DNA from 4 places in the Xanthomonas sp. NCPPB 3959 genome. Region 4 is predicted to be linked to each of the others. Evidence: predicted binding sites of a transcription regulator. Region 4 holds the regulator's gene; each other region holds the start of a gene.

Region 1 (4,725 bases), on a different contig from region 4:
TTGTTCGCCTGCGCGTGCGGCTTCGACGGCGGCGTTGAGGGCGAGGATGTTGGTCTGGAAGGCGATGCCGTCGATGACCGAGATGATGTCGGCGATGCGCTTGGACGACGCTTCGATCCCGGACATCTTTTCGATGACCTGGCCGACCACGTCGCGTCCGTCCGAGGCGATCGCGGCGGCGCCCAGCGCGAGCTGGTTGGCGCGGCCTGCGTGCTCGGCGTTCTGCTTGACGGTGGAGGTCAGCTCTTCCATCGAGGCGGCGGTTTCTTCGAGACTGGCGGCCTGTTGTTCGCTGCGGCGCGCCAGTTCCTGATTGCCGCTGGCGATGTCTTCGGCGGCAAACCCGATGCTGTTGGAGGTAGTCTGGATATGCGTGACGATGTCGGTCAGGCGATGCACGGTGCTGTTGGCATCGTCGCGCATCGAGGCGAACACGCCGTGGAAGTTGCCGGTCATGCGCACGGTCAGGTCGCCGTCGGCGATGGCGCGCAGCAGGTCGGAGAACTTGGCCAGGTTGGTGTCGGAGGTGGCCATCATGGTGTTGAGGTTTTCGACCATCAGGCGGAAGTCGTGCTCGAACTTTTCCGGCTGGCCGCGGAGTGCGAAGTTGCCTGCACAGGCGGCCTGGGTGAGTTCCTGGATCTGTGCGTTGATGGCGCGCAGGTTCTGCTTCACCTGCTGCATGGTGGTGGTGATGGCGGCCTTTTCGCCGGGATACTGTTCGATTTCCTGCGCGAGATTGCCCACCGCGTAGCTGCCCATGACCTCGGTCATGCGCAGCTGAGTCTGCACGTGCGCATGCACCAGTGCGTTGGTGTCCTGCACCATGTCGCCGTATTCGCCGGGGAAACGCTTGGCGTCGGTGCGGTAGCTGATCTCGCCGGCTTCGTGGCGGGCGGCCATGGCGCGCTGTGCGGAAATCACCTCTTGCAGGCGGCGCTGCATCTGTTGCATGGCACGCAGCAGCTGGCCGGATTCGTCCTGGCTGGTGGGCATGTCCTGGCTGCGCAGATCGCCGTCGTTGATGCGCTCTGCCAGGCGCAGCGACTGGCGCAGGGGCAGCACCACGCTGCGGGTGAGCAGGAAGGCAATCGTGGCGCCCAGCAGCAGCGCGATGACGGTGGAGATCACCATCAGCATGGCGAAGCCGCGTGCAGTGGCGACGGCGTCTTTGGCGGCCTCGCGGTTCTTGGCTTCCTGCAGATCGATGAAGGCATTGATGCTGGCCAGCCAGGCAATGAAGTCGGGCCGCGCTTCATGTAACAGCAGCTGCTCTGCCTGCGGTTTGTCGCCTGCCTCGCGCAGTGCACGCACGTTGGCGATAAACGGCATGGTGCGCTGCTCGATCTCCTTGATCTGCTGGAGAATCTTTTTCTCTTTGGCATCCGAAGAGGCGGCGATCATGTTGTCGAGCGGCTGCGCGGAGCGTGCGTAGTCTGCGGCGAGCTTGTCGATCGATTGTTCTGCTGCGTGCCGGTCTGCCGCCTCGTCCATCAGCACCACATCGCGCAGCGCAATCGCACGGTCGTGGACGCTGCCGCGAAAGTTGATCGCATAGCGTTGTTTGACGCTGTTGACCTCGTTGATGGCGGTCAGCTGCTGGTCGATGCTGCGCACGCGGTGGATGCCGACGACGGTCAGGATCACCATCAGCACGATGATCGACAGAAAGCCAAGGGCCAGGCGTTGACCAATACGCAGATTCAAAAAGACATGCATGGGGGTTCGATCGATGATCCGACAAAGCGGGGAGCAGGGGAGTCCCGGCAGCAGCCGGGAGGCGAAGGCAGGTGCACGCTCCTCGAAGCGACATGGCTGCCGCTGCTCCGATTGCGTCTCTACGTGTTCGTTAGCGACCCCAGCCATTGAAACTGAAACCGGCGCGTCGGCCGATTCAGGTGTGGTTGGTTTCGTGGCGATGCGACGTCATCCCGATCCGGACGACACGTCGCAACGTCACCGCGCTGCGCAGCGCTTGAGAGCCCGGCAGGCTCAGTCGTAGCGCGCCAGATCCGGCGCCTTGATCGAGGGTGTCATCAGCTTCGCAGCGATGGTCTGGATGCTCGGTTGGCTGGCGAACTTCAGTGCGCCGTGCAACAGCTGAATGCCGAGCCGGCTATGCGGGTTCATCAGTCGCGGACCGATCTTGGGCACGCCCTGGCCCTGTTCGACCATCGGTCGCATGGCGGTCGCGTAGGCCGCGAATGCGCTCTGCAGATCATCGGTGCGTGCGATCTCGCTTGCCAACACATAGCCGCCGGTGACCGCCAGGGTGGCGCCGATACCAGCCAGCGGGGTTGCGCACCACGCCGCGTCACCGGTCAGGACGACGCGGCCTGTGTGCCAGCGCGGCATGCGCACCTGCCGCAAGGCGTCGAAGTAGAAGTCGTCGGTGCTGTCCATGCCGTCCAGTACGCGCGCTGCCTGCCAGCCGGCGTCGGCAAACTGTTCACGCAAGTACGCTTTCTGCGTTGCCTGGTCCCAGTCCTGCTCGCCATCGGTGACCTTCTGCAGCGACAGCATGGCGCGCGTGGTGCCGTGCCGGTCCGGTCGCAACGAGATGCTGCGGCCGCCGGTGGTGTGATACCAGCGCCACAGGCGATCGTCGTCTGCGTTGCGTGCGATGGTGAAGTAGGCGATGGTCAGATCCATCCAGCGTGGGTCGTTTTCGCCCGGGAAAAGCTGTTCGCGCGTGGAGGAGCCGACGCCTTCTGCGATGATGACTGCATCGAAGCGGTCGCTGCTTCCGCTGTGGAAATTGACTATCGCGCCGTTGCCGTCGTCCTGGATGCTGGCGATGCGTTCGCCGAAGCGATAGGTCACCTTGTCGCGTGCGGCTTCATAGAGCAGGCGGGCGAGGTCGCCGCGCAGGATCTCCAGCTCGGCGGTCGGGCCGTCGCCGTCGATGTCGTCGGTCTTGAAGGTGGCCACCGCATGGCCGTGTTCGTCGACCCAGGCAGTGCCTTGCTCGCCGGTGCCACGGTCGAGTGCGGTCTGTTCCAGACCCATGCGCTGCAGCACCTGGCGGCCGACGCCGCGTACGTCGATGTTCTGGCCGCCGTCGCGGAAGTGCGCCGCCTGTTCCACCACCACGACGTCGAGTCCCTGGTTGGCAAGCGTCCAGGCGGCGGTATTGCCGGCGACGCTGGCGCCGGTGATGAGGATGCGACGCGCCATTACAATCACCCGTAGAGATAAATATCAGAGGTGATATTACAGGTCTGCGCCGCGTTGCTCCAGGTTGACGATCAGGCGCTGCATGAACGCGACGGTTTTCTGGGCCTCCTCAGGTGAGAAGCCTTGCAAGGCATCGGCATTCAGATCGATCAGCACCCGAGCGCCCAGCTCGGCCATCTTGCGACCGCGCGCGGTGAGCGATACCAGCGCGGCGCGGCGGTCCTGCGCGGTGGGTGCGCGTTTGATGAGCTTTTGCGCTTCCAGCTTGTCGAGCAGGGCGACCATGGCGGGCTGCTTGACCGCAGAGGCGATCACCAGGTCGCGTTGCAACATCGGCCCCTTCCAGGACAGCAGCAGAATCGGTCCGATCAGGGCCAGCGAGACGCCGTGCGGCCGCAGTTCGGCGTCGACCAGCCGATTGAAGACCCGCGCTGCGTGATTGGCCAGGTAACCCGGCGCCACTGCCGCCTGGGGGTGAATGCGTTCGTCTTGATCCTGCATGCGCGCAACCGTGTGATGCCTTTCAGCCATCGGGCGATTTTATCGGGCATCAAGGCGCGGGGCATGGGTGCTGCTCCCGGCGACGCGTTCACGCCTGCATCGGTGCGACCTCTGCTGCCTGGCACGGCACGCCGTCGCCGGTTGGGCACGCTGCCGGTCAGGCAGTCGTTGCGCACTCGAGGCAGTGCATCGCCTGGGTGCTGCGCAGCGCGCGTTGCCTGCGCTAGCTATTCAGCAATGCCGGGTGGGTTCGGCTGGACGCAGCCGGGCGCAGGCCAGATGATAGCCGGATGCGCGTGCGCCTGGTCTTGCGATAGGCGACACGCAAGGTTGGCAGCTGGCCTCTCTATCAATGGTTTGAAAAAGATGCAGGTAGGTGTGATCGGTAATCCGGGCCAGGGCGGCGTTGCGTTGCGCCCGTGGTCCACACAGTGCGGCTGCCGCATGGCGCTAGTGCGGTCGCATTGCGTATGAGTTCGTCATTCCCGCACGGCGACAGCGCCATGGCGCAGGCGGTCCGCAGCCACGATTGGGCGTCCACGCCACTGGGGCCGAGTGCGCAGTGGCCATCGCCGTTGCGCAACGCGGTCAGCTTGATGCTGGGCTCGCCGGAAAGCATGTATGTGGTGTGGGGCGAGGCGCTGACCTTTTTCTACAACGATGCGTATGCGCCGATTTTGGGGCCGCGTCAGCCGCAGGCCTTGGGTGCACCGCTGCGCGCGTTGTGGGCCGATGCGTGGGAGGCCGTGCGTGGGCCGATCGAAGCCGCGTTCGAAGGGCGCGCATCGCGCTTCGAAGAAGTGCCGATCGGCATGAGCCGCTACGGCGCGCCCGAAGAGACCTGGTGGACGTTCTCGTTCTCGCCGATCTATCTGGACGATGGCCGTGTCGGCGGTGCGTTCTGCGTGACCAACGAAGTCACCGACCGCAAGCTGGCGCAGAGCCGGCTTGCCGATGAGCACGAGCGCTTAATCCGGTTGTTCGAGCAGGCGCCGATGTTCATGGCGTTCCTGAGCGGGCCGCAGCACCGGGTGGAATTCGCCAACC
Region 2 (4,725 bases), on a different contig from region 4:
GTGCGGCGCCCTCGGACGACCTGCATGCAGGTCGGCGTACTGCAGCAAGCACCCTTCTCAATCACAGGATCCACGCATGCCGCATAGCGCAGCAACACCGGCAAGCTTCGTGCTGCAGCGGATGACGCCGTTTCAGTGGAGGGCGGTGGCGGTGTGCGTGCTGCTCACCATGCTCGACGGCTTCGATGTAATGGCGATGGCGTTCACCGCGCCGCATGTGTCGGCGCAGTGGCAGTTGTCGGGCAAGTTGCTCGGCGTGTTGTTCAGTGCCGGCCTGGTCGGCATGGCGGTGGGATCGTTGTTGCTGGCGCCGTTGGCCGACCGCATCGGGCGTCGCGCGATGATCCTGGTGTGCCTGGCGATATTGACCGTCGGCATGGGCGCCTCGGCGTTGGCCAGCAGCGCGTGGCAGCTCGGTGCGCTGCGTGCGTTCACCGGGATCGGGATCGGCGGCATGCTGGCCTGCGTTGCAGTGATCGCCGCCGAATACTCCACCGCACACTGGCGCAGCACCGCATTGGCGCTGCAGGCCACCGGTTATCCGATCGGCGCGACCCTGGGCGGTGCGATCGCGGCGTTGTTGCTGCAGCAGTGGTCGTGGCACGCGGTGTTCCTGCTTGGTGCGGCCGGCTCGCTGCTGTGCGTGCCGTTGGTGCTGGCCTGGCTGCCCGAATCGCTGGAATTTCTGATCGCGCGTCGCCCGCTGGGTGCGTCTGCGCGCTTCAACGCGGTGCTGGCCCGCATGGGCATGCCGCCGCGTGCCGAACTGCCATTGCCGCCGCCACAGGTGGCCGATGATGCGCAGGGCTACGCGGCCTTGTTCGTGCCTGGCTTGCGGCGCCAGTCGCTGCTGATCGCGCTGGCGTTCTTCCTGCTGATGTTCGCGTTCTACTTCGTGCTCAGCTGGACGCCGAAGCTGCTGGTGGTGGCCGGGCTGTCGGCGGAGCAGGGTGTGACCGGCGGGGTGCTGTTGAATCTGGGCGGCATTGCTGGCGGTGGGATGTTCAGCTGGCTGGCGGCGCGTGCGCGGTTGTCGCGGCTGACCGCCGGGGCGCTGCTATTGTCGGCGCTGGCCATGCTTGCGTTCGGGCTCTACAGCACGGTGTTGAGCTGGGCGTTCGTGATCGCGCTGTTGACCGGTGCGGCCATGTTTGCCGCCATTGCCGGCCTGTATGCGGTGGCGCCGGTGGTCTTCACGGCGGCGGTGCGCTCCACCGGCATGGGCTGGGCGATCGGCGTGGGCCGTTTCGGGGCGATTGCCTCGCCGCTGTGCGTGGGCGTGCTGGTGGATGCAGGGTGGTCGCCGGCCACGCTCTACCTGGCTTGCAGCCTGCCTCTGCTGCTGGCTGCAGCGGCCGTGCTGAGCATGCGTCTGCCCCCTCGCTGAACCGCTCACGCTGCGTCAGCCAGGTGCCGCTAGCGGAGTCGACCGCGCCAAAGAAATCCACTGCACTGCCGATAACTCGTCAGACCCCCCATCCCTGTGGCGGGCTCTTCCGCGGATTTCAAGCAGACCAGCGCCGGCATGCTCAGAACCATCGACTCAGATCAACTCCGCCCCGGCATGTATGTCTACAAGCTGCTGGGCGCGTGGGTGCACCACCCGTTCTGGAAGACCTCGTTTCTGGTCGACTCCGACGATGTGGACAAGATCCATGGCAGCCGCATCGAGCAGTTGGTGATCGATACCGCGCGTGGATTGGATCTGGAAACGCCGGCCGCAGCGCACACAGCACAGGATGCAGCGCCCGAACCGGAACTGCCGGAGCCATCGGAGCCGCCCAAGCCTGCATGCACCTCCCGCACCGCGCGCACCAACAGCGTCACCGCACAGGTCGGCATCGAGTCCGAAGTGGTGCGTGCCCGCAAGATCTTCGAAGACGGCCGCGACATGGTCGAGGCAATGTTCCGCGACGTGCGGCTTGGCCGCACCGTCGACACCGAGGCGGCGATGCCGCTGGTGCAGGCCATCAACGATTCGGTGCTGCGGCATCCACAGGCCCTGATCAGCGTGGCGCGGCTCAAGACTGCCGACGACTATACCTATCTGCATTCGATGGCCGTGGCCGGGCTGATGAGCGGGCTGGCGCGTCAGCTGGGGTTGCCCGAGGCGCAGGTGGTGGAGGCGGCAATGGGCGGCCTGCTGCACGACATGGGCAAGGCGGTGACGCCGCTGGATATTCTCAACAAGCCCGGCAAGCTCACCGACGAAGAGATGGACATCATGCGCCAGCACCCGATGGATGGTCATCGCCTGCTGGTGGCTGGCGGTGTGCAGAACGCGGTGGTGTTGGAGATCGCGCTGCATCATCACGAGAAGATGGACGGTACCGGTTATCCGAATCAGCTGGCGGGCGACACGATCTCGTTGATGTCGCGGATGGGTGCGGTGTGCGATGTGTACGACGCCATCAGCTCTGATCGCCCGTATAAACGGGCCTGGGATCCGGCCGAATCGCTCAAGCGCATGGCATCGTGGCAGGGGCATTTCGACCCGGCGGTATTCCAGGCGTTCGTGCGGCGGCTCGGTATTTATCCGGTCGGTTCGCTGGTGCGGCTGGAGTCGCAGAAACTGGCGGTGGTGATCGAGCAGACCCCCGATGCGCTGCTCAAGCCCAAGGTGCGCGTGTTCTATTCGGCCAAGCTGCGCAGCCACGTGCTGGTGCAGGACATCGATCTGTCGCGGCCGGACTGTCAGGACCGCATCGCGCAGATGGAAAGCCCCACCGATTGGGGCTTTCGCGATCTCGAGAAACTCTGGCTGCCATAAGCGGCTGCACCGCGTGAACACGCTGGCGAGCGCGACCATGCTGCGCTGCAGCTTGGCAATGTAGTTATGATCCATAACTATTCCGGAACGCAATCAATGCCGACCCGGATCTCATGCCCACGCCGTGCCTGGATCACCGCCGTTCCCTACGTGCTGCAGCTGCCGCACGCAGCTGCCATGCGCTGGCGCCGGCCGGCCGTTGGCCGGCTGCGCGGGTCTGCAGGCAGCAACGGGCAGCATCGGCAACGCACACGCCCGCATCGGTACCCCCGGCCACGTCTACAATGCAGCTCACGCCGCGGATCGGCGTTGCGGGCGGGGAGTGTTGCGCGCACCGGTCCGCCCGCTGCCATCGTTGCGAGAACCGTCATGTCCGTCACTGCCAATGCCGCACTGCTGCCCGATGCCGTCACCACGGTGGACCAGGCGCGCCTGCTGCGGTTGCTGGGCTACCGCATCACCCGCACCGAGCTGCTGGTGCGGCGGATGTTTCAGGACTGCGTGGCGGCGTTCGACCTCAAGCCGGTGGATTTTTCGCTGCTGATGCTGGTGGACGGCAACCCGGGCATCAACCAGCGCCAGATCGGCGATGTGCTGCACGTGTCGCCGCCCAATCTGGCGATCGTGGTGGCGCGGCTGGTCAAGCGCCGCCTGCTGCGGCAGGTGCGTGGACGCCAGGACCGCCGCATGCAGCATCTGTCGCTGACCGCTGCCGGCGTGGCCTTGCTGACCGATGCCGAAGCCGAGGTGCTGCGCATGGAACAGCAACTCAGCGCGGTGCTTGGCAGCAGCGAAGCGCCGTTGCTGCGCGCACTCGACCGGCTGGATCGTCTCGACACGCAGTGATCCGCCGCTGCCGAGCCTGCGCCCGGCAGTACCGTCCCCCCAAATTGACCATCGCACGTGCCTTGAGCGGCGCGGCGATTGCGCCTGCCTGACCGTTGCCACGTCCTATCTACCGCTGTTTCCTCCCAACGCTGGAGATGTTCGCAGTGAGTTATCTATCGGTTGTGCGCCACGTGGGTTGGCGTGGGTTACTGCAGTGCAGTGTCCTGCTCGGGGTGATGTCGCTGCTGGCAGCCGGGCCTGCGTTTGCGCAGGGCGTGCCGCAGAGTGCAACGCTGACCAATGGCATCAACACCGGCGGCACCAGCTTCTTCGACGGGTTCACGCGCACCACGCCGGGTTGGGCGGTGATCACCTATCTGCGTCAGAGTTCGCTGGATGCGATCAAGGACGCGCGCGGCAACGATGTGCCGGTGTTCGATAATCCGCGCATCGATTCCACGCTGTTGCTGACCCAGATCGCCTATGTCACGCCCTACAAACTCTTTGGCGGCGCACTGGGCATCAATACGCTGGTTCCGCTGATCAACCTGGATGCCTCGTTCGGCCGCAACAGCGTCGCCACACTGCGCGATAACGGCGCCGGCGTGGGCGATCTGACGTTCGGGCCGTATCTGCAGATGCTGCCGGTGATACGCGATGGCAGGCCGGTGTTTTCGCAGCGTTTCGAGATCGATGCCATCGCACCGATCGGCAAGTTCGATCGCGACCGCGACCTCAACCAAAGTGCAGGCTATTGGTCGGTGGTGCCGAACTACGCATTGACCTGGCTGCCGACGCCGAGCTGGGAAATCAGTGCGCGCTTGAATTACATCTACAACTTTCGCAGCGAGCGTCGTCCGAATCTGCCGCCCGGCTTCGAATTCCGCAATGGGCAGGCAGGCGATGCGGGCTGGATCAACTTCGCCACCTCCTGGGAAGTGGCACCGGATATCCATCTGGGCGTGAATGCGTATTACCTCACCCAGTTCCGCGATAACCGCACCAATGGGCAGCGCGTTGCAGACACGCGTCAAAGCGTGTTCTACGCCGGACCAGGCGGCTCATGGCGGCTGGATGCCAGCAACATCGTGTTCGCCAATCTCTATCTGCCGGTGGAAGTGAAGAAC
Region 3 (4,725 bases), 560 kb from region 4:
TGCAGGCGCCCCGCTGCTGACCTCCGACGGTATCGCGCTGGGGACGCTGTGCGTGCTGGACCGCACCCCGCGGCGCCTGTCGGTGGCCGAACGCGACGCGCTGAAGGCGCTTGCGCGGCAAGTCGTCAATACCATCGAGTTGCGCCACGCAGCCAAATTGGTGGAGCTGGACGCGCTGCGCGACGAGCTCACCGGCTTGTGGAACCGCGCCGGTCTGGAGCGCGCAGTGCACGCGCTTGCAGACGCGCCGAGTGCTTCGGCTGAGCAATCGCTCGGCTTTCTGCTGATCGATCTGGATGGTTTCAAACGGCAGAAATTGCAGGCCGGCGCGGCTGCGGCGGATGCAACATTGGTCAAGGCCGCAAGAATTATCGAAGCACAGCTGCCGCCTACCGCAAGTGTGGCCCGATTAAATTCGGATCAGCTGTGTGTGGCATTGCCGTCGACGCCGGCGCAGGTCGCTGTGCAAACCGCCGAACGGATCCGTGCGGCAATCGAAATGGCCACCTGGCCGAATGCTCCGTTGACGGTCAGCATCGGGCTGGTCGATGCACCTGCCAGCGATTCGCACGACACCAACGCCTTGCTGGCGCGCGCGCGGCATGCATTGCAGATCGCGGTACGCAACGGGCGCAACCGCGTGCATCGCTTCGCTGGTTGGTACCTGCAGGATTGATTGGTAGCGCTCGCCAGATGCCTGGTTCAGGCGTCTGGCGAGGCTGCAGCTCAGGCGGCCAGTGCATCGGCGGTGCCGGCAATCTCCTCGACATGCAGCACCTGCTCCATCTCCAGCAACACCACAAAGCGCTCGCCGACCTTGCCCATGCCGCGTAGCAGATCGCGGCGGATATGCGTACCAAACGCGGGCGCGGCTTCGATGTCCTGATCGGCCAGTTCGATCACCGCGTTGACCGCATCGACCAACACTCCGATCACCTGCGGTCCCTGTGCCTGTTCGGTAGCCAGAATCACGATGCAGCTGCGTTTGCCGATGGCGCTGTCGGCGCGCCCCAGCCGCGATTGCAGGTCCACCACCGGCACCACTGCACCGCGCAGATTGATCACCCCGCGCACGCAGGCCGGCATCGACGGCACCGGCGTGGGGGCGCGGTACTGGATGATTTCGCGAATGCCGAGAATGCTGATGGCGAAGGTTTCGCCGGCCAGTTGAAAGGTCAGGTACTGGGCCGCCGCATCGGCGTCGCCAGGCATCACATCGGGGGTCTGTGCAGTCATCGATCGGTCTCTCAGAAGCGGGCGAACTGGCCTTCGTCCGGGCCCTCGGACATGGCGTAGGCCGGCGCTGCAGTGCTGCGCCAACCACGTGCAGCTGCGGCGCGTGCCGGACGTGCGGCGACCGCCTTGCCACGCTTGGGCGGCGTGCTCGCCGGCCCCTGCCCGCCCAGGCGGAAGAACGCCATGCTCTGCTGCAGTTGTTCGGCCTGCGCGCTCATCTCTTCGGCAGTGGCGGCCAGTTCTTCGGACGCGCTGGCATTCTGCTGGGTGGTCTGACTGAGCTGCACCACCGCCGAGTTGATCTGACTGACGCCGGAAGATTGCTCTTCGGAGGCGGCAGAAATCTCCTGCACCAGATCCGAGGTGCGCTTGATGCTGGGCACGATGGTGTCCAGCAAACGCCCTGCGCGATCGGCCAATTCCACACTGGAACTTGCCACCTCGCCGATCTCCTGCGCAGCCACCTGGCTGCGTTCGGCCAGCTTGCGCACCTCGGCGGCGACCACGGCAAAGCCCTTGCCATGTTCGCCGGCACGCGCCGCTTCGATCGCCGCGTTGAGCGCGAGCAGATTGGTCTGATAGGCGATGTCGTCGATGATGCCGATCTTCTGCGCGATCTGCTTCATCGCCTGGGTGGTAGCGACCACCGCTTCGCCACCTTCAATGGTTTCTTTCGCGGCCTGGGTGGCCATGCCATCGGTAATGCGTGCGTTCTCGGTGTTCTGGCTGATCGATGCGGTCATCTGTTCCAGCGAGGCGCTGGTTTCTTCCACACCGGCGGCCTGTTCGCTGGCGGCCTGCGACAGGCTCTGCGCAGTGGCACTGACTTCTTCCGATGCACTGGCCAGGGTCTCGGCACTGGTATTGACCTCGCCGACCACCTGCGACAGCTTCTGCACCATGGTGCGCATGGCTTCGAGCAACTGCGCGGTTTCATCGCGGCCCTGCACCTCGATGCGCATGCTCAGATCGCCTTCCGACAGCCCATTGGCAACCGCCACTGCACGGCGGATCGGGCCAGTGACGCTACGGCTGATCACCACACCGAGAATGGCACCGAGCAGCACGCCGCCGCAGATGATGGCGATCAGCAGTTTCGAAGCGCGTGCATGGATAGCACCGGTTTCCGCATTCGCCGATGCCGCGCTGCGCTCGCGCAGGCTGCTCAGATCGGTCATCAGGTTATCGACTTCATCCGAACTGGCGCGCACGGCGCGCGACAGCGCCGCCAATTCCGGATTGGTTTCGCGCAAGGCCTCGCGGTTGGCGACCTCGATAAAGCGGCCGCGCTCGTCCAGATACTTTTGCCAGGCGCGATCGAACTGCGCCAGCTTGGTCTTGCCCTCTTCGGTTTCGAAACTGCCACGCGCACGGGTGATGTGATCGACCACCCTGGCGGTGTACTTGTCGATGCTCTGCACATGCGACTGGCGTTCTTCGGCGCTGCTGGCCAACAACAGATTGGCACGTGCGCGGCCTGCATAAATGAGGTTGATATTGGCCTCTTTCACGTTCGACAAGCCCAGCAATTCGCGCTCGTACAGCGAGCTCGACAGGTCACTGATACGGCCGGAGTTGGAATAGCCCACCCAGCCGATGCATGCGCCGATCGCCGAGACGATCAGGAACGCGACGATCAGCCTGGTTCCGATTCTGAAGTTGCCTAACATTGGAAAGTTCTCTTGAGGATGGTGCGCGCGACAAGCGCTGCAAGGACAAGCGATAGCGTGCTGCGAGGTAGCGATCACGACGACGCGGCGTTTCTAAACCGTTCGTTAATGGCTATCGGCGCCGGCAAAACGCGCTTGAGATGCGAGCATTACCGCAATGCCTATTCAGGCAGTTGGATGTGCGCTTTTGTGACCGGTCATGCGCTCGCAGCAGCCCGCATTCGGAAAAATCCTACCCGCGATTCGCGCGTTGTCCGGGACAGTCCTGAGGGACACCCGCAGCGACATCACGCCCGCGCCGCTAGGCTGCGTGCATGTCGCGTCGACCACTCCCGCGCACGTTTTACGATCACGACGCACGCAGCGTCGCACCGCAATTGCTCAACAAGGTGTTGGTCAGTGCGGACGGACGACGCGGGCGCATTACCGAGGTCGAGGCGTATTGCGGCAGCGAAGATCCGGCAGCGCATTCGTTCCGCGGCATGACCCCACGCACGCAGGTGATGTTCGGTGCGCCCGGGCATCTGTATGTGTATTTCATCTACGGCATGCATTGGGCGATCAACGCGGTGTGCGGCGGCGCACCTGGCCATGCGGTGCTGATTCGCGCGCTCGAGCCGCTGGCCGGGATCGCTTCCATGCAGGCTGCACGTAACGCTGCCCCGCTCAAGACCCTGACCACCGGACCCGGTCGCCTGGCCCAGGCATTCGGCGTGACGGCTACCGATAACGGGCTGGATCTAACCGACGCAAGCGCGCGGCTATGGATCGAAGACGATGGCCTGCCGCCACCATCGATTCCGCTAACGACGCCGCGCATCGGCATCCGCAAGGCGATGGATGCGCCGTGGCGCTGGGTGGTCCCCGATAGCCGCTATTTGTCGCGCCCGCTTCCGCGCGTGACCGGCGCGCGCGCGGTGCTGCCGGGCGACTGAGCCAGCCATTGCTCCATCGGCGTCTGCTCGGCAGCGCCCGGGCCACGTTGCAGCAAGCGCAGTGCCTGTTCGGCTTGCTCAGCGGTGAGTTCCTGCAGCGGCTGGAAGCGATCTGCCGCCCACACCGCCACCGGCAGGCCATCGAGATAAGCGATGCGATTGCCCGGCACGCGCGCGATGCGCTCGCCAGGTAGAAGACTGCCGAGCAGATTGCTAGGGTCGCTCGCACTCACGCACACCCACTGCCCTTGCAGCGGCTGCGCACGCACCCGGCGCAACGCGGCAATCGCGTCCGGCAACGCGAATTGTTCGCCAGACAGGCCCCCTATGAAACGACCACCCCGGATCTCGCCGCGCGCTTCCAGCCGTTGATACATGCGCAGCAATTCGCGCCACGGCGGCAACCATGCAGCCTCACGTTCGAGCAACCGCCAACAGACCACGCCATAGCGGCGCAACAGCGTGCGCGCGACGTGTTCGAGGGTCTCCTGATGCCGCTCGCCGGCTTCGGCCAACGGCAATTCCGGCAGCGTGCGCACCGGCGCCCAGCGACCGGCATCGCGAATACCCAGCGCACTGGCGCGGCGACGGTGGCGCGACAACGCGCTCGGCCGCTTCGACGCCGGTACCAGCAGCGCACGCAGCCCGGCGTAACTATCGCAATGCGCGCGGCCACGCATCACCAGCTCGCTCAACGCGTCTTCCAACTCGGTGCTCATCAAGCGGGCGGCATCGGCGATCTCATCAAAGAACAACGCGCCTTGCTGCTGCAACACCTCTGCCACGCGCTGCGCGCGCGAGCCCAGGGGTGCGTCATCGACACCCCGTGCCAGGCTGCTCCAGCGCTGCGCTTCGCGACGCGGCAATAACACGATGGGTGTTGC
Region 4 (4,725 bases):
TCTTGAGACGATTACGCGACAGCACCAGTTCGCCGATCAGGTTGACGATGGCGTCCAGGCGCTTGGTGTCCACGCGCACGGTCTGTTCGGCTTCGGCACCTTTTGCGGCGGCTTTGGGTGCGGCTTTGGCGCCGGGTGCCGGTGCATGGCCGTCGTCATGGGCAGGTGTGGCCACCGCAGCCAATGCGGCTTTGGGCGCGGCCTTGACCGCCGGCGGGCCGCTCTTGGCATCGAACTGCGCAATCAGCGAGGCCGGTGCATGCGGCACGGTTTCGCCCGAGCCCATCGCATCCAGCATCGCCTGCAGATAATCCAGCGACTGCTGCGCGGCATCGAAGTGATGCGCCTGCAACACCGCCTGGCCGGAGCGTGCCATGCCGAGGGTTTCTTCAGCGGCGTGGCACAGCTCCACCATGGGCTTGATCGCCAGAAAGCCGGCGCCGCCCTTGAGCGTGTGGAAGCCGCGGAACACCGCGTTGAGCTGGTCGGCTTCGTCCGGTGCCTGTTCCAGCGCGACCAGCTGTTCGCCGAGGCGATCCAGGATTTCCTGGGCCTCGACGATGAAATCGGCAGCAATATCGTCTGGAACAGCACTCATGGTTACAACCCCAATCCGGACAGCAGGTCATCGGCGTCGTCCTGCGACACCGCGTGACGGTCCAGGCCCTTGACTGCAGGACCGGCAAGACCGCCGTCGTCTTTCTTCGGCTCGGTGCTCTTCGGCGGCAGGCCGAGTGCGCCGAAGCCTTCGTGCACGCGCCGCACGATGCCGGCCACGCGACGGATGATCTGCCCGCTCAGGTCCTGGTAGCTCTGCGCCAGCGACAGTTCGGTCAGGTTGTGGCGCATCTTGTCCATCAGCGCGCCCTGGTCCTGATTCAGACCACCGTCGCGCAGCTGGTTGGCCAGCTCACGGCATTCTTCGACCAGATCCAGCGTGCGATGGCTGGCCTTTTCGGTCATTTCCACCACGTGGTCCAGGCGCGAACACGCATCGTCCAGCTCGCCGGCTTCTTCGGGCACGGTGGGCAATTCGCCCAGCGCCTGACCGAGTTCGCGTGCGAGCCGGCTCAGGCCCTGCATCATCGGACGGGTGCGCAAGGCGGCGAGGTGGTCGACCTCGCGCTTCCATGCGGCTTCGTCACCGCTTTCCAGTGCATCGAGCGCGCCTTGCAGGCGGTCGATCAAGGCAGCGCGTTCGGCATTGGTTTCCACGGTGGCGTTCATCAGGCGGTCGCCGCCAGACGTTCGAACACCTTGCCCAGCTTTTCTTCCAGCGTCTGCGCGGTGAACGGCTTGATGATGTAGCCGTTCACGCCGCACTGGGCGGCTTCGATGATCTGCTCGCGCTTGGCTTCGGCGGTCACCATCATCACCGGCAGGTGCTTGAGCTTGGCGTCGGCGCGGATGTTGCGCAGCAGGTCGATACCGGTCATGCCGGGCATGTTCCAGTCGGTGACCACGAAATCGAACGGGCCGGCCCGCAACGCAGCCAATGCGCTGTTGCCGTCTTCGGCCTCTGCGGTATTGGTGAAACCAAGATCGCCCAACAGATTCTTGACGATACGTCGCATCGTCGAGAAGTCGTCCACGATCAAAATCCGCATGTTCTTGTTCACATCAAGCTCCTAACACTAAAAAATACGCGAAAAAATCATTCGTCAATTTCGACACCGGCATCGGCCAGTTCGAAGACCTTGAGGCGGCCGCGCAGACGCACCACGGCCTGGCCGTGGATCTGGCAGACGCGCGATTCGCTGACACCGAGCACGGCGCCGATTTCCTTCAGGTTCAATTCCTGTTCGTAGTACAGCGACAGCACCAGCTGCTCGCGCTCGGGCAACTGGCCGATGGCCTTGCCCAGCTCGCGGCCGAACTCGCCACGCTCCATCATCTGCTGCGGGTTGGGGCCACCCTTGGCGGTGGTGTCCAGCTCGCCGTGATCTTCGATCCGCGACTCCAGGCTCAGCACCTGGCCGCGCGCGGCGTCTTCCATCAGACGCAGGTAATCGGGCAGCGGCATTTCCATCGCGGCGGCCACTTCGGTGGCGGCGGCGGCGCGGCCGGTGTTCTGTTCGATCTTGCGTACTGCAGCAGCAGCGTCGCGGGCACGGCGGTGCACCGAACGCGGTACCCAGTCGCCTCTGCGAATCTCGTCGATCATCGAGCCGCGGATACGGATCGAGGCATAGGTTTCGAACGAGGCGCCCTGCTCGGAGTCATAACTGCGCGAGGCTTCGATCAGGCCGATCATGCCGGCCTGGATCAGGTCGTCCACTTCCACGCTCGCCGGCAGGCGCGCGGCCAGATGGTGGGCGATGCGGCGCACCAGATCGGCGTGCTGGGTGACGATGTCGTTGGCGTTGTTGCGTTGCACTGCACGGTACTGCGCGGTGGCCGTCGTTGCGGTTGCGGTAGCGGTGCTCATGCGGCGACCCCCCGTTGGATGATGCGTTCGACAAAGAACTCGACGTTGCCGCGTGGCACGGTGGGGGCCTGCCAGCGCGAGGTACGCCGCGCGATTTCTGCGATGGCCAGCGCCGAGGGGCTGGCGGGGTAGGCCTTGATGACCGGTTGCTGGCGCTGTACCGACAAACGCAACCAGTCGTCCTGTGGCACGTGGCCGAGGTAGTTCAGCGACACGTCGCCGAGGAATTTTTCGCAGACCCGCGACAGCTTGTCGTACAGCAGGCGGCCTTCGTTGGGGTCGCGCACCATGTTGGCGATGATCTGCAGACGGTCCACGCCGCGTTCGCGCGAGAGCACCTTGATCAGCGCGTAGGCGTCGGTGATCGAGGCCGGTTCGTCGCAGACCACCACCACGGTGTCCTGGGCGGCCTGGCAGAAGGTCAGCACGCTGTCGGTGATGCCGGCGGCGGTGTCGATGACCATCACGTCTAGGTCGCGTTCCAGCTCGGAGAACACGTTGACCAGGCCGATGTGCTGGGCCGGAGCCAGTTCGGCCATGTGGCGGCGACCGGAGGCGGCCGGGACCACCAACACGCCACCGGGGCCTTCGATGATCACTTCATCCAGCGTGCAGCGGCCAGCGATCAGGTCGGCCAGGGTGTACTTGGGCGACAGGCCCAAGACCACGTCCAGGTTGGCCAGGCCAAGGTCGGCGTCGAGCAGCAGGGTGCGCTTGCCCATCTCGGCGAGGGCCACGGCCAGGTTGGCGGAGATGTTGGTTTTACCCACGCCACCCTTGCCACCGGTCACGGCAATGGTGCGCACCGGGCCCAAGGGCTCGGGACGGGTCGCCGTCAGGGGGAAGGCGTTGGTCAGCTTGGCGTATTCACGCGACTGCATGGTTGTGCTCCGGAGTACAGGGCTTATCGGCAGCGCGCCGCAAATCTTCAAGGCGAAGAACGAGACTGGCGGCATTGGCGCGGTGCAGGTCGTCGGGGACCCGCTGTCCGTCAGTCACCCAGGTGATGGGCATTTGATGGTCAACCACCACCGACAAGGCGCTGCCGAAGCGGCCGGTCTCGTCGAGTTTGGTCAGCACCACGCCTTGGGGTTTGGCGTGGGCGAAGCGGCGTACGACCTCGTCGAGGTCGGAAAAATGGGCGTTGGCCGGCAGCACCAGCAGCGAGGTGACCTGGTGCGCGGCGCGCAGCCAGTTCAGCTGTGCGGCCAGGGCGCGGTCGCGCTGACCCATGCCGGCGGTGTCGATCAGCACCAGCTTGTAGTCGCGCAGGCGCTCGAGCAGTTCCAGCAGGCTCTCGGCGCTGTCGGCCTCGTGCACCGCGATGCCGAGCTGACGGCCGTAGCTGTGCAGCTGCTCGCGGCCGCCGACGCGCTGGGTGTCGGTGGTGACCAGGGCCACGTCGCGCGGGGCGTGCTGGGCGGCGAAGCGCTGGGCGAGCTTGGCGATAGTGGTGGTCTTGCCGGCACCGGTCGGGCCGACCAGGGCGATCACGCCGCCGCGTTCCAGCGGGTCGATCGGAGCCACCGGCAGACGCTTGGACAGCAGGCCCAGCATCAGCCCGCGGCCGCGGTGCAATTCGGTATCGGCCGGGATCTGCAGGGCCACATCGCGGATCAGACCGGCATCGAAGCCGTAGTCGTCCATCAGTTCCAGGGCCTGCGCACGCACCGGGGAGCCACGCAGGCGCTCGTCGGTGAGGCGGTTCATTTCGCGCTCGATCATCTGACGCATCAGCGCCAGCTCACCGCGCAGCTGCTTGAGTTCTTCGTCGTTCTGCGGCACCGGGGCGGCGGCGACCGGTACTGCGGCCAGGGCGACCGGGGCGGCCACCAGCGGCGGCAATGCGGCCGGCGGCAGGATCTGCGGCAGCGCGTCGTCCATGTCGAAGCCGTCGTCGTCCTGCTCGTCGTCGTCCTGCCCGTAAGAGGCGTGGGTGGCGAGCGCGGCGGCCATGATCGGCGTGCGTGCCTGCACCGGGGCAGCGTGCACCGGAGCCTGTACCGGTGCGGTGGTCAGGAAGTCGGCGAACAGCTGTTCCGGCACTGCCGACAGCGCATGTTCCTGGCGCGGTGCGGCGGCAACTGCAACGGCGTGGGCCAATGCTTGAGCGGCGGCAGACGGGGCGGCGGCAGTCCGCACCGGTGCGGCGACCGGCGCCGAGCGCGGCACGTTGACCGGCTGGCGCAGCGCCATCGCGGCGATCATGTCGTCTGCAGCGCTGGCAACACGCTGACGCTGGCTGCTGCCGGTGTCACCGGCCGGCTTCAGCGGGGCGTGGAACGGCGCGGCTGTCC

Evidence for each region. Region 4 encodes FliA, which starts transcription of late flagellar genes. Its sites were predicted from a motif close to TAAAGTTTNNCNNNCNNNGGCCGATAA; they were not measured.
Region 1: the regulator FliA is predicted to act here: its motif matches at 1,850-1,876, upstream of AC1KVG_RS20390 (methyl-accepting chemotaxis protein).
Region 2: the regulator FliA is predicted to act here: its motif matches at 1,436-1,462, upstream of AC1KVG_RS08550 (HD-GYP domain-containing protein).
Region 3: the regulator FliA is predicted to act here: its motif matches at 3,019-3,045, upstream of AC1KVG_RS02685 (methyl-accepting chemotaxis protein).

What each region holds. Positions count from the first base shown of each region.
Region 1 covers NZ_JBWWVR010000025.1:7,022-11,746, reverse strand. Annotated here, with positions in the region: gene AC1KVG_RS20390 (methyl-accepting chemotaxis protein) at 1-1,719, opposite strand, end outside; gene AC1KVG_RS20385 (FAD-dependent monooxygenase) at 1,993-3,177, opposite strand; gene AC1KVG_RS20380 (MarR family winged helix-turn-helix transcriptional regulator) at 3,214-3,678, opposite strand; gene AC1KVG_RS20375 (hybrid sensor histidine kinase/response regulator) at 4,149-4,725, shown strand, end outside.
Region 2 covers NZ_JBWWVR010000005.1:263,383-268,107, reverse strand. Annotated here, with positions in the region: gene AC1KVG_RS08555 (MFS transporter) at 77-1,387, shown strand; gene AC1KVG_RS08550 (HD-GYP domain-containing protein) at 1,526-2,770, shown strand; gene AC1KVG_RS08545 (MarR family winged helix-turn-helix transcriptional regulator) at 3,140-3,616, shown strand; gene AC1KVG_RS08540 (SphA family protein) at 3,754-4,725, shown strand, end outside.
Region 3 covers NZ_JBWWVR010000001.1:664,836-669,560, forward strand. Annotated here, with positions in the region: gene AC1KVG_RS02675 (GGDEF domain-containing protein) at 1-676, shown strand, start outside; gene AC1KVG_RS02680 (chemotaxis protein CheW) at 727-1,236, opposite strand; gene AC1KVG_RS02685 (methyl-accepting chemotaxis protein) at 1,248-2,906, opposite strand; gene AC1KVG_RS02690 (DNA-3-methyladenine glycosylase) at 3,221-3,841, shown strand; gene AC1KVG_RS02695 (DEAD/DEAH box helicase) at 3,781-4,725, opposite strand, start outside.
Region 4 covers NZ_JBWWVR010000001.1:108,443-113,167, forward strand. Annotated here, with positions in the region: gene AC1KVG_RS00395 (chemotaxis protein CheA) at 1-598, opposite strand, end outside; gene AC1KVG_RS00400 (protein phosphatase CheZ) at 601-1,227, opposite strand; gene cheY (chemotaxis response regulator CheY) at 1,227-1,619, opposite strand; gene AC1KVG_RS00410 (RNA polymerase sigma factor FliA) at 1,655-2,428, opposite strand; gene AC1KVG_RS00415 (MinD/ParA family protein) at 2,425-3,309, opposite strand; gene flhF (flagellar biosynthesis GTPase FlhF) at 3,296-4,725, opposite strand, start outside.